4 regions of the Exiguobacterium sp. UBA5002 genome follow, and region 2 is predicted to be linked to each of the others. Evidence: riboswitches for the same ligand, from Rfam matches in the RefSeq annotation. Region 2 holds a riboswitch; each other region holds the start of a gene.
What was found. A riboswitch is a leader RNA that binds a small molecule or an ion and turns the genes downstream of it on or off. The one in region 2 is predicted to bind thiamine pyrophosphate.

Region 1 (3,209 bases), on a different contig from region 2:
ATCTTCCCCAAGTAACGTCTTGATTTCAGAAGCATTTCCTTTAATGACCGTACACCCGAGATCAATGAGTTCTTTAGAAAAGGCAGTACGTAATGTCGTTGCCCCTGCTCCAACTGGATCAAGAACGATTGGGACATTCAAACGTCCCGCTTCACGTGCTGCGAGTCGTTGAGCTGCTTGCATGTCTGCATCAATCGTACCAATGTTTAAGACAAGAGCTTGTGCGAGTCTAACCATCTCTTCTACTTCACGAATGTCTTCCGCCATGACGGGTGATGCTCCAACAGCGAGTGTGACGTTTGCGCAGTCGTTGATCGTCACCGTGTTCGTCAGATGGTGAATGAGTGGTTTGTGTTCAAGAATGGTCGTAAACATGTGTATCCCTCCAAAGTGAGTGAAAATGATGTGTCGGTCCAATACCTTGTCCGAGGGCAAATCCATGACGAATTGCCTCCGTGACATAGCTCTTTGCCTGTCTTACACTATCTGTTAAATCTTCTCCAAGCGCCATCCGCGCCGCAATCGCCGCAGATAAGGTACAACCAGTTCCATGAGTATGTTGATTGTCTAACCGTTCCGATGTGAAGCGGTGTTCCACTTCCCCATCAAACAACAAATCCGTCGCAGCTCCTGAGAGATGTCCACCTTTTAGTAATACTGCCCCTGTCTGTGTAGCCAATTGATGCATCGCCAGTCGCATTTCCTCTAGATTGGTCACTGATCGTCCTGTTAACCGCTCCGCTTCCGGTAAATTCGGTGTGACGAGTGTCGCAAGCGGCAGAAGTTCTGAAATCAATGCTTGTTCAGCTTCCGTCCGCAATAGGACATGACCACCTTTAGCGACCATGACGGGATCTAATATGATAGGAACTGTCTGTTTGCGGAGATGTGTAGCAATGACACGAATCGTCTGCGCATTCGAGACCATCCCGATTTTGATCGCATCGACACGAATGTCTGAAAAAATCGACGTTAACTGGGCATCTACGATTTCTGGGGACAACTCTTCCACCGCTTGAACACCCAACGTATTTTGCGCCGTGACGGCTGTCAGGACGCTCATTCCATAAACCCCTAAAGCCGAAAAGGTTTTTAAATCTGCTTGAATCCCAGCTCCACCACCGGAGTCGGATCCTGCAATCGTCAGTACATGTTTCATGTTCTTTTCACCTTCCCATCGAGCAATGTAAGGGAGTCGTGACCGACAAAAAAAAGCGTCGACCGCTGTAAAAAAGCAGTCGACGCTATACGAAAGCGTTATACACGCATTCCGGTATCCGTTCGGCTCAACTTTCCTACGCTGGTATTATCCAGTTCAGGTAATAGGGTCGAAAACAGATTGGTTTTCCTCTCAGCCGGATTCCTCCAGCTCCCCTAGTTGCTCAAGTATTCGTTTCGCCTTAACTGTAGCATAGAGAAGAAAAAAAAACGAGCCGAAGCCCGTTTTGATTACAGATATGCTAATGGATTGACTGCATTTAGAGGAGAAGAGGCACTGTATTGATAGCCTCCGACATGTAGTTCGAAATGTAAGTGTGGTCCTGTTGAATTCCCTGTACTACCAAGTGTCCCGACTTGCTGACCTTGAGAGACCGTTTGTCCTGCACGAACCGATAATGAACTCATATGTGCGTAGACAGTCGTGTACACTTGTCCATCTAGGAAGTGAGAAATCATGACATGATTGCCGTAAGGTCCACCACCTGATGCTGTAATGACCGTTCCAGCTGCTGCAGCGACGATTGGAGATCCGACCGAACCACTGAAATCAACACCGTTGTGGAACGTATAACCGTTCGCGCCGCTTGCTGGTCCGAATCCTTGTGACACTCCACCAGAAGATGGTCGAACGAATTTCCCTCCACTCGAAACAACCGGCGGGACAACAGAATCAGTTGATTCCGAACTCTTACCTGCTTGTTTTGCTGCTTGAGCATTCGCTTTAGCGGCTTTTTCGGCTGCCGCTTTCTCCGCTGCTGCTTTTTCAGCCGCTGCTTTAGCAGCTGCCTTCGCTGCCGCAATTGCACGTTCTTGCGCTTCGAGAGTCGCTTGAAGTTCTTTTGCGTCTAACAGTTCTGTCGTGAACTTCGTCTTCCCTTTTCGTAATTTCTTCAGCGTGGCACTACGTTCTTTCATTTGAAGCTTTAACGCTTTCTTTTGTTCAAGCAATACTTTCTTTTCTTGCATTTGCTCCGCTTTTTTCTCAACGAGCGTTTGTTTTGCTTCTGCTAATTTTTGTTGCGTTGCGATGTAATCCGAAATCATTTTATCGTCTTGCTCAGCGATTTTTTTCCCCGCCATGACACGGCTGAATAAATCACCTAAATCCTTCGATCCAAAAATGACTTCTTCCCATTTAATCGAGTTTCCATCGTTCTCTTGGAAAACACGCAAACGATCACCGAGTAGTTCTTCCTGTTTCTGTAACATTTCTTCGTAACGGACGATGTCTACCTTTAACTCATCGATTCGAACGTTCAACTGTTCGATTTGTTTATTTTTTTCAGAGACTTGGAAAATCTTTTCGTTGATTGCTGCGTCAATTTGATTGATTTGACGTTGCTCTTTTGAGATTTTAGCTTCTTGTTTTTTGATCGCTTTTTCAAGTTTACGTTGTTCAGCGGCATTTTCAGCCTTTTTTTCTTTAATGGTCGCTGCTGCGATCGGTTGCGTTCCTGTTATAAGTAATGCTCCTAAAACAATGGTAGAAATTAGTTTTTTTAGCATATATCGTTTTCCTCACTTATGTTTTTTTCATATTTTATTATAGTATTCAAGTTTCTCTCATATCTGAAATAGATTATAGCACCGTAATCGTTTCAAAAAAATTTCATTTACATTTCAAATGAAAACGATTTTTTGTAATATATGATTTGTTTTTTGAAAATGACAAAAAAAGAACCGTTGCATATGCAACGATTCTTTACGATTAAAACATCGACATTGGATTGACTGAGTTAGCTGGACCTGTTGCACTGTAGCTGTATCCACCAACGTGAATTTCGAAGTGTAAGTGTGGACCTGTTGAGTTTCCTGTGCTACCACGTGTACCGATTTGTTGACCTTGGCTGACACGTTGACCTGCACTAGCGTTCAATGAACTCATATGTGCATAGACTGTCGTATATGTCTTCCCGTTCAATTGGTGAGCGATCATGATGTGATTTCCGTAAGGTCCGCCACCTGATGCTGTAATGACTGTACCAGTT
Region 2 (3,209 bases):
ATCGGTGTTCCTTTCTTCCTTGTCATGTGGGGAAGTTATCATCTCTTCGTCAAAGGAAAACATCTATCCGCTCAAAGCGACATCCGTGTCGCCCCTTCTCAATTCGAAGAATAATTTCATCTAAAAAGAGGCCGCGGAGTCATCCACGGCCTCTTTCCTATGATTGTGCTATTCCTTAAGCGTCCGCATCATCAATAGTTCTCCTTGATGGAGCTCTACCTTCGCTTCTGACGCACACCATTCATTACTGACGGTCAAGGAACCTCCGACCGGTACTGGATGTGCATCAAGTGGATATTTGACTCCGGATAAGCTTAAAGTCGATGGTACGAGTGGAATGAACGAAAGATAATGATAGCTCCCTGCTTCGACTGCATACGTTCCCTCAGCCAAGTATCGTACCTCTTCTCGTTTCGTCACGAGTCGTGCCTCTGGGTATCGCTTCAATAGATATACATTTTGGACGGTCATGTCGAGCCGCCCACCTGTCGCCCCGATAATGAAGGTATCCTCAAACTGTTTCTTCTCTGAGACTGTACGAAGTGCCAGTTCGAGATCCGTTTCATCTTTCTCGGCCGGATGAACGATTGCCCCTTCTGGTACATAACCAAGAGAATCAAAATCACCAATCTTCAGGTCGCATGTCAGCCCAAACGATTCAATCGTCTGAACACCACCGTCGACACCAACGATAAAGTCACCTGGCTGACAAAACGTCCGTAAATCCGGCGCTTCTTCTCGCGGACCGGCACAGACGAGAATCGCCCGCATCTCAGACACCTCGTGCCGAATAACGGAGTAAGCGTGGCGCAGTCGTAAATAAAAGACCCGCAACGACACCACAAAGAACGTAAGACGGTACCATGTATGTCGCGTTATAAATCAATGAATACGGTACGACTGGACCTTCGGCATACTCAGCAAAAAAGACGATTCCACTGATGACATGACAGATATAACGGAGTCCTGCGCCTAATAACGTCGCCAGGAGAACGAACGCCATCAAGCTTTTCTTTTGTCCATTGCGCGCAGCTAGTCTGACTTGACGCGCGAACAGACCACTTAATCCGACGACACCATACGCAATCGTATAGTCAAGCATCGGTTGAACAATCGTCAAGACTTGTGGAGCGAACATCAATTGAATCGTACCCACAAGCGCTCCCGTGACGACCCCTCCGACGACACCGTGGCGAAATGCCATGACGAAGATCGGTAACATCGCTAAGCTGATTGAGCCTCCTTGTGGCATTTTGAATGGAATCAGTAAATCAAAGACGACTCCGAGACTGGCGAAGATGGCAATTTCCATCATCACTTGTAACCGTTTCATGCTATTTTCCTCCTTCATTGTACGAGAGGACGCAAAAAGGCAGTACGACGAACGCCGTACTGCCTGCGTGCGCCACATCCCTACGTCCGTTTGAACGGAACAGGTTCGAAGGGTTAAAGTCTAAAAGACTCCTCTCAGCCGCTTTTCAAGCGACACCCCTTGCGGTCATCATATTTCGTTTTCTCGTTCTTATTATACGGCAGCCCCTTGACGAATGCTAGTGATCGCTTCCGCATAATCTGGTGCATTGTAGATTGCTGATCCTGCGACGAGAACGTTCGCACCGTTATCGATGCAAAGCTTTGCCGTTTCCGGATTGACGCCACCGTCAATCTCGATTTCAAATGTCAGACCACGATCTGCTTTCATTTGTGCAAGTGCTGCGAGTTTCGGCATGACACGCTCGATGAAGGCTTGTCCACCGAAGCCCGGATTGACCGTCATCAATAAAACCATATCGACATCCTCAAGGACGTGTTCAATCGTTGATAATGGCGTATGGGGATTCAAGACGACTCCTGCCTTTGCGCCCGCTGCTTTGATTTGTTGCAAGACACGATGGACATGATTCGTCGCTTCGACGTGGAACGTCACGATGTCCGCCCCTGCTTTGACGAAATCCTCGACGAAACGTTCTGGCTGGTCGATCATCAAATGGACATCGAGAATCATATCCGTCTTTTGACGTAAGCTGCTAAGCACAGGTAATCCAAATGAGATGTTCGGTACGAACTGACCGTCCATGACATCAAAATGGATATAGTCCGCGCCTGCTGCTTCGACTGCTTTAACATCGCGTTCGAGATTCGCAAAATCTGCTGATAAGATAGATGGTGCAATTTTAATCATCTTCAATACCTCCGGGCTCGATTCTTGATTTCGTCTATAAACATACCATAGTTCTCATAACGAGAGGACATGATTTCTTGGGCTTCGACGGCTTCCTTGACGGCACAACCGGGTTCATTCAAATGCAAGCAACCTCGGTATTTGCAATCATCTTGTACAGCCACGAATTCAGGGAAACTCCACCGTACATCCTCGATTTCCATATCATACGGAAAATCGAGGTTCGAGAAACCTGGCGTATCGGCAATCAATCCTTCGGCAAGCGGCATCAATGTGACGTGGCGCGTCGTATGACGTCCGCGTCCGAGTGATTTCGAGATCGCACTTGTTTCTAAATCAAGAGAGGGTTCCAGTGCATTGAGCAATGAACTTTTCCCGACACCGGATTGTCCGGCGAGAACGCTCGTTTTTCCAGCAAGTAACGGACGGACTTGCTCAACACCTGCCAACGTCTCACTTGATGTCTCGATGACCGTATACCCAATCTTCCGGTAAGCGGCAATCGCCTCTCGGACAGCCGGTCCTTTAACATCGTCCAGCAAATCCATCTTCGTCAACAGGATGACGGGTTGAATTTCCTTCGCTTCGATCAAAACGAGAAATCGGTCGAGCAAGTGCGCTGAAAAATCAGGTTCTGCCGCCGAGACGACGAGCAATGCCTGGTCGATATTCGCGACTGGAGGGCGTACTAAAAAGTTGTCCCGCTCCTTCACTTCGAGAATATATCCCGTCTCACTTTCGATATGAAGAACGACTTCGTCTCCGACAACTGGACTGATGCCGCGTTTTCGGAAATTCCCTCTTGCCCGTGAACGGACCTCTCCTTCTGGTGTCATGACATCATAAAAGCCACCCTGCAGACGTATGATCGTTCCTTCTCGATTCTCTTCGATGCGTTGTTCCGTCATCCTATGCACTCCTTTTTCATCACATTCATTGTGCGTCTTTTGCTTGATTGTACGTGATGGTTTTTGAACGATACACCGTATCGTCTTTATAGATCGTAATTTTTCCTTCTTCTCCTGGA
Region 3 (3,209 bases), on a different contig from region 2:
GTGAGACGTCAACGGGTGTTCTCTATGATCTTGATGCAGTAAAAGTGCTGTTAGATGAACGAACTGCACTCGTCGTCGATGCGATCAGCGCTGTTGGAACCGGACATTTCTCATACGATGGCTGCACTTTCGTCACGACTGTTTCCGGGAAAGCGATTGGTGGTTTACCGGGTCTTGCGTTCATTGGTCACGCAGATCGCGTCCTACCTTCTCTCTGTATTCCCCGTTATCTGGATTTAGGACTCTACGCAGAAGGGGTTGCCTTTTCCGGCTCGTCGAACCTGTTGCTTGCCTGTCAGGCAGCGCTTGATGCCCTCGATCTTAATCAAGCAGCAATCAAGATGACCTATCTCGAACAAGCCGTCCGCGCAACTGGATTACAACTCCTCGCACAACAAGAAGCACAAGCGCCGGGAATACTGACGATCGTTCATCCGTCCGCAACTGATTTAGGCGACGCTCTGCGTATTCAGGGGTATCACGTCCAGTACGAAAGCGACTATCTCGTTTACAATCAGTGGCTTCAAATTTCGACGATGGGACAGACGACGATGCGACAAATTGAACGTCTCGTTCGTGTTTTAGTTCGTGAAAATGAACGAATCACCATAAAGAATGAAAAAAATGAAAGACCTCTCAACCCTTGATTTCAAGCGGTTTGGAGGTCTTTCGACTTCGAAAAGATAAAAAAGAGGTTTATGGATTTAAAACATAGGGGTATAAACTCATTAGCACCGCATCAAACCGGTGACTTACTCACACATGTTTCTCAATATCAGCGTAATGACCTGGGAGAGAAATGCAAAGTCACGAAAGCGTCAGATTCATGAGAGTCTGAAACCGATTGTCTTAGCATGATTCATATTGTTCAGGATTCGTCCTGCTCCTACATTCATTACCTTTTGAGGGCTATACCAAATTCAAGGGGGAAATGAACATGTCAGTTAATTTAACAGCCGAAAAACGCGAGGTACGTCCACGCTCACTCCGTAAACAATTGCGTCATGAAGGAAAAGCTCTTGGCGTCGTGTATGGTTACAAAGTGGAAAGTACACCAATCGCGTTTGAAGAAAAAGAATTGCTTAAAATCGTCCGAGAAAACGGTGAAAACGTCTTGATTTCACTCAAACTCGATGGTAAAAATATTAACGTCTTGATCAATCGCCGTGATATGGATGTCTTCACCCCAACAGTCGATCACGTTGAATTCATCGCCGTGAAAATGGATGAAGAAACAGAAGTCGAAGCAGACGTTGTACTCGTTGGCGAAGCAGCCGGTGCAAAAGTTGGTGGCTTCCTATCACAAACACTCTTTAAAGTAACAGTCGCCGCTACACCAGATAAATTACCAGAGAACGTCGAAGTCGACGTCACGAACCTCGAAATCGGCGATTCGATTTCTGTAGCCGATCTTCCAGAACAAAAAGATTTCCGCATCGTTACAGAAGGCGATATTCAAGTCGCAGCTGTCGTCGAATCGACACTCGAGCAGGATCTTGAAGAAATCGAGGAAGCAGAGGCACAAGCAGAAGCTGGCGAAGACAACGAAGCGGAAGCAACAGAAGCGTCTTCAGAAGAAACAGCTGAAGAGAACGAAGACAATAAATAAGTCGTTTAACGATACGCCCTTTGCGGCGTATCGTTTTTTTGTGTCTTGACAACAGGCGCTGGATTGCCTAAAGTGAACAGCGTATCACCTATTACCATATCCACTAGGGGAGCCCAATTGGCTGAGACGATTCACTTCGGACCCTTCGAACCTGATCTAGTTCATACTAGCGTAGGAAAGTGGAGCGATCACATCCAATGACTCCTGCTGCGCGCAGTTTTTCTGAGGACCGCTCTCTTTTTTACGGAGGGCGGTCTTTTTTGGCGTCTCCCCCATTCAAAGGAGGACGTATCTAATGCAACACTGGAAAATGAAAGAAATCATGGTCATGATGATGCTCGCCGTCGCTTGCGGCGTCATCTATCTTGGTTGGTCAACACTCTGGTTACCAATCTCAGCGATCTTCGGTCCTGTCGGTGCCAACTGGATGTTTGGCATCTGGATCATTGCGAGTCCGCTCGTCGCAGCAATCATTCAAAAGCCAGGTGCCGCTTTAATTGCGGAAGTCGTCGCGGCAGCCGTCGAACTGTTCACAGGTAGTCATTTTGGTTTATCCGCTCTTCTGATCGGAGTCTGCCAAGGACTTGGTGCGGAAATCGTCTTCGCGATGACGCGTTACCGTCGTTATGACACATGGACCTTGATGTTATCGGGTGTCGGAGCCGCGATTGGTAGCATCGTTTATAGTCTAATCGCGAACGGATTCGGTTACTACACAACGACGACGTTGCTTGCGACAACTGGCTTACAATTGATCAGCGGCGCATTACTCGGTGGCTTGCTTGCAGCCATTCTCGTCCGTCGCCTTGTTGCGACTGGTGTCTTGAACGGGTTTGCGGCAGGACGTGCGAAACGAGAAATCGCATGATTACTGTCGACGACCTCAGCATCCGCTATCCCGGTCAGATGAAATCGGTGCTCAATCATGTATCGCTGACGATTGAGCAAGGGACGACCCTTCTGCTCGGACGAAGTGGGAGTGGCAAGACGACATTACTTCATGCCCTTGCCGGACTGACACCGGAAACGATTGAAGTCGAACAGACTGGTACCGTTAACCGGTCCGGTTCGGTCGGAATCTTGTTTCAAAATCCAGAAGAACAGTTCTGCATGGAGACAATCGGACGCGAAATCGCTTTTAGTTTAGAAAATCGCTCGATTCCGCGCGTGGAGATGGATGAACGAATTGAACGCTTACTCGCACTCGTCGGTCTCCCCCTCCCCTTCTCGACACCGATCGCGAGTCTATCCGGTGGAATGAAACAGCGTCTCGCGCTCGCAGCGGTCCTAGCACTTGAGCCGACGATCTTATTACTCGATGAACCAACGGCTCAGATTGATCCAATCGGACAACATGAGCTGATGGCGTTGATTTTTCGAATTCAAAAAGAACACGATTTAACGATCGTCTTGATCGAACACCAACTTGATGTCTGTTTGCCGTACGTCGACCAGGTCGTCTTACTTGAGGACGGATCGATTACTGCGACAGCAGATCCACGGGATCTGTTCCCGCAGGATTACAAAGAGCTTCAAACGAAAGGTATTGCCGTTCCCTCTTTGTATCCGTATACGTTAGAGACGTTACCCATAGATGGAC
Region 4 (3,209 bases), on a different contig from region 2:
GACGTTTGACGCTGGAGTCGACATCGCGCTCATGCCGACGATCCTTCGTTCCGAGCAAGATGTCACAAAGCTCGATCAGATTTTCAAGGATGTGATCGCAGCAGTCAAAGACGGTCGCCTTTCAGAGAAACGAATTGATCAATCGGTTGAACGAATCTTGACGCTAAAAGCAGAGCGTGGGATTTGGAACGGTACGACTGACACGACATCCCTAGCTGAAAAAATCGCGCACTCGAACCAAATCGTCGGCAGTCCCGAGCATAAAGCAAAAGAACGCGCGATGACGGAAGCCGCGGTCACACTCGTGAAAAATGATCAGCGGACGTTACCATTCAAACCGAAAAAGAATGCAAATGTTCTTGTGATCGCTCCTGCGACGGATCAAACGGACAGCATGAAAAAAACGATCGCGTCCCTACCGAAGAATCGGAACTGGCACGTGACGACAGCGAATTACTCAACTACTACGCTACCGCTCGACCAAAACCCGACATTACGGGCGCAACTCGATGCAGCAGATTACATCATCGTCGGTTCCAACGTCAACACGAGTGCTAAACTACTACCTACTGCACCAGAACAAGCGGTTCCGGCTTCGATCTTCCGCTATGCGAAACAAACGGATTCACCATCCGTCCTGCTCAGTCTCCGTAACCCATACGATGTCGCCGTTCAACCGGACGCACCGGCACACGTCCTCGTCTATGGCTTCAAAGGCGACCCGAACGGACCAGACTCCGAAGCAGGCAATCTGAAATCAGCGGGACCGAACCTGCCTGCAGGTATCCGAGCGATCTTCGGAACGTTCAAACCGCAAGGCACTTTACCGGTAGATGTGCCGGTCTTTCAGAACGGTGTCTTTACCGATCAACTGCATCTCGAATTCGGTGACGGCTTTAAAAACTGGAAAAAATGATGACGTGATACACCAAAAGACCGAAGCTCCTTAAAGGATGCCTCGGTCTTTTAACGATTGATACGGATATTCGGCTTCTTCTTTCGAACGCTTGTAGACACGATGAAGTGAATAAGTCAACGAAACATAGAGGATGACGACTAGGATAGTCGCGATGGAACTCCCCGTTGTAAAACCGAACTGAAGCAACCCCTGAAAATTCTGAATCGTAGCATATGTTCCGTACACCGCCATCAAGATGGGAATGATGTACCCAACAAATCTCACTTTTACTTTTCCGAGCACCTGTTGCACGACATATGCCGCGAGAATCACAAGTGCGATCACGATGATTTCCATTCCAATCCCAACTCTCACTAAATGGTATTCCTAATTCTACCATTTAGTGATTCAAGAAGATACCTCTCGTGCCGGAATCGTTTCGTAAACTGACGCAAACGTCTCTTCCGTCCACCCCATGTGCCAGAAGAGTAACTCATAGTAACAACTTGTCACGAAATGACGTTTCATTCGCTCGCGTTCCGCTGGGCTCGCTTGCTCCGCCAGCGCATCAAGCCGTGCAATCTGTTCAAAGACGACCTTTTCGAACCATTCCGAGCTATACGTGTCGATCCATTGCTGATAGATTTTTTCTTCCGGTGTACACGTCAGTAATTGTTGCCCGACTTCATAATACAACCAGTAACATGGCAAGATGGCAGCAATCGTCTCACCAAGCGTTCCTTCACTCGCATGATGCATGTGCGAGACGTACGCATATGCTGTCGGTGCCGGTTCAAATGCTTCAAGGTCTGCTGCCGTAATACCGAGCGGCTTAAAAAATGATTGATGTAAGCTCAGTTCTGCCTCGTAAGTCGAAGTAGCATGTTCGGCAAGTGTCGCGATCGTCGCGAAGTCGTCCGCTTTTGACGCTGCCTTCGCTTGAATCTTCGCAAAGTGTTTTAAGTAATAGGCATCCTGCATGACGTAATGCCGAAATTTCGAGAGTGGTAACGTCCCCTCTCCGATTCCTTGAACGAATGGGTGCGTAAAACTACTGTTCCAATACGCTTGTGCCGCTTGTTTGATTTCTTGTGTGAATGTCATGATCTCATCCTCCTCGTTTGGTATGAAACGAAAAAACACCACCCCGAAACACACGGGCATGGCGCAAGAAGAACAAGACTTGACGCCACTTCCCTCCGTAAGTACGAACTTAATCAGGTTCAAAGGGTCCGAACGTCTTCGTTCGTCTCAGTCAGCCTACCGACTCCCCTAGTGGTCATTATTCGATTCCCATCCACTATAGCATGCTGAAAATGGAAGTCAAGTTGTCCTCTTTTCGCTATACTATGGAGTGTCAGAAGACGGATGCCGTCTCCATCTACAGACCGATTCCGAACTTCTTTCGTTCTCGTACACTAACTTTAGTACCTGATACTATAATTTATTCTGTTACTTACAAATTGGAGGATTTCATTATGCATACACCAACAAAAATCATGGCGTCAGCCGTTATCGCTTCTGCTTTATTACTCCCAACAGCCGCATCCGCCGAACAAGTCGTCGATAAGACGATCGTCACACTCGGGGAGTCACTCGGCGCAAAGGATAAAGCATGGGTGCTTTCCCGTCTCAATGCACCGGAAGGCATCACGCCGATCATCGCAACCTCTGCTGACGAAGAAAAATATCTCGGGAAAAACATTCCACAGTCGCAAAAAGGTGGCAACATGTATTCTTCGGCTAAGATTGAACTGACGGAAAAAGGAGATGGACTTTCCGTCTCGACGGAGAACATCACATGGGTGACGAAGGATATGTATCTCAACGCTCTCGTCACAGCGGGTGTCAAAGATGCCGACATCACGATCACTTCTCCCTACAAGGTGACCGGGACATCGGCACTGACAGGAATCATGAAAGCGTACGATCAAACTTCCGCTGAGACGGGAATTAAGTTAAGTGACGAACGCAAGGATTTAGCACAGCAAGAATTATCGGTCACATCAGACGTCGGAAAAACGGTCGGCACGGATAAAGTCGCTGACTTAATGAATGAGATCAAGGCTGAGATCGCCAATCAAAAACCGGAAACCAAAGTCGAGATCGAAAACCTGATCGTCCAAGTCATTCAAAACAACAATATCCAGTTGTCTGACGCACAAATGGACCGGTTGACGAATCTATTCAATCAAATGGAGCAAGCGAACATCAACTGGGGACAAATCGAGAGTGGATTGAAAAATGCGGGACAAGACATCCACGCGTTCGCAACTTCAGAAGAAACGAAAGGATTTTTCGCTAAATTATT

Region 1: another riboswitch for thiamine pyrophosphate. It lies ahead of thiD (bifunctional hydroxymethylpyrimidine kinase/phosphomethylpyrimidine kinase); the one in region 2 lies ahead of thiT (energy-coupled thiamine transporter ThiT).
Region 3: another riboswitch for thiamine pyrophosphate. It lies ahead of B4C70_RS02460 (ECF transporter S component); the one in region 2 lies ahead of thiT (energy-coupled thiamine transporter ThiT).
Region 4: another riboswitch for thiamine pyrophosphate. It lies ahead of tenA (thiaminase II); the one in region 2 lies ahead of thiT (energy-coupled thiamine transporter ThiT).

Annotation. Positions count from the first base shown of each region.
Region 1 covers NZ_DGYQ01000045.1:101,134-104,342, reverse strand. Annotated here, with positions in the region: gene thiM (hydroxyethylthiazole kinase) at 1-375, opposite strand, end outside; gene thiD (bifunctional hydroxymethylpyrimidine kinase/phosphomethylpyrimidine kinase) at 356-1,159, opposite strand; TPP riboswitch at 1,276-1,386, opposite strand; gene B4C70_RS13685 (murein hydrolase activator EnvC family protein) at 1,450-2,727, opposite strand; gene B4C70_RS13680 (murein hydrolase activator EnvC family protein) at 2,930-3,209, opposite strand, start outside.
Region 2 covers NZ_DGYQ01000026.1:35,153-38,361, forward strand. Annotated here, with positions in the region: gene B4C70_RS07365 (amino acid permease) at 1-114, shown strand, start outside; gene B4C70_RS07370 (thiamine diphosphokinase) at 169-771, opposite strand; gene thiT (energy-coupled thiamine transporter ThiT) at 773-1,333, opposite strand; TPP riboswitch at 1,394-1,503, opposite strand; gene rpe (ribulose-phosphate 3-epimerase) at 1,526-2,182, opposite strand; gene rsgA (ribosome small subunit-dependent GTPase A) at 2,185-3,090, opposite strand; gene pknB (Stk1 family PASTA domain-containing Ser/Thr kinase) at 3,116-3,209, opposite strand, start outside.
Region 3 covers NZ_DGYQ01000013.1:59,836-63,044, reverse strand. Annotated here, with positions in the region: gene B4C70_RS02470 (GNAT family N-acetyltransferase) at 1-647, shown strand, start outside; gene B4C70_RS02465 (50S ribosomal protein L25/general stress protein Ctc) at 938-1,609, shown strand; TPP riboswitch at 1,705-1,804, shown strand; gene B4C70_RS02460 (ECF transporter S component) at 1,905-2,477, shown strand; gene B4C70_RS02455 (ABC transporter ATP-binding protein) at 2,474-3,209, shown strand, end outside.
Region 4 covers NZ_DGYQ01000004.1:3,867-7,075, reverse strand. Annotated here, with positions in the region: gene B4C70_RS00215 (glycoside hydrolase family 3 protein) at 1-916, shown strand, start outside; gene B4C70_RS00210 (hypothetical protein) at 947-1,255, opposite strand; gene tenA (thiaminase II) at 1,307-2,002, opposite strand; TPP riboswitch at 2,076-2,182, opposite strand; gene B4C70_RS00200 (DUF1002 domain-containing protein) at 2,377-3,209, shown strand, end outside.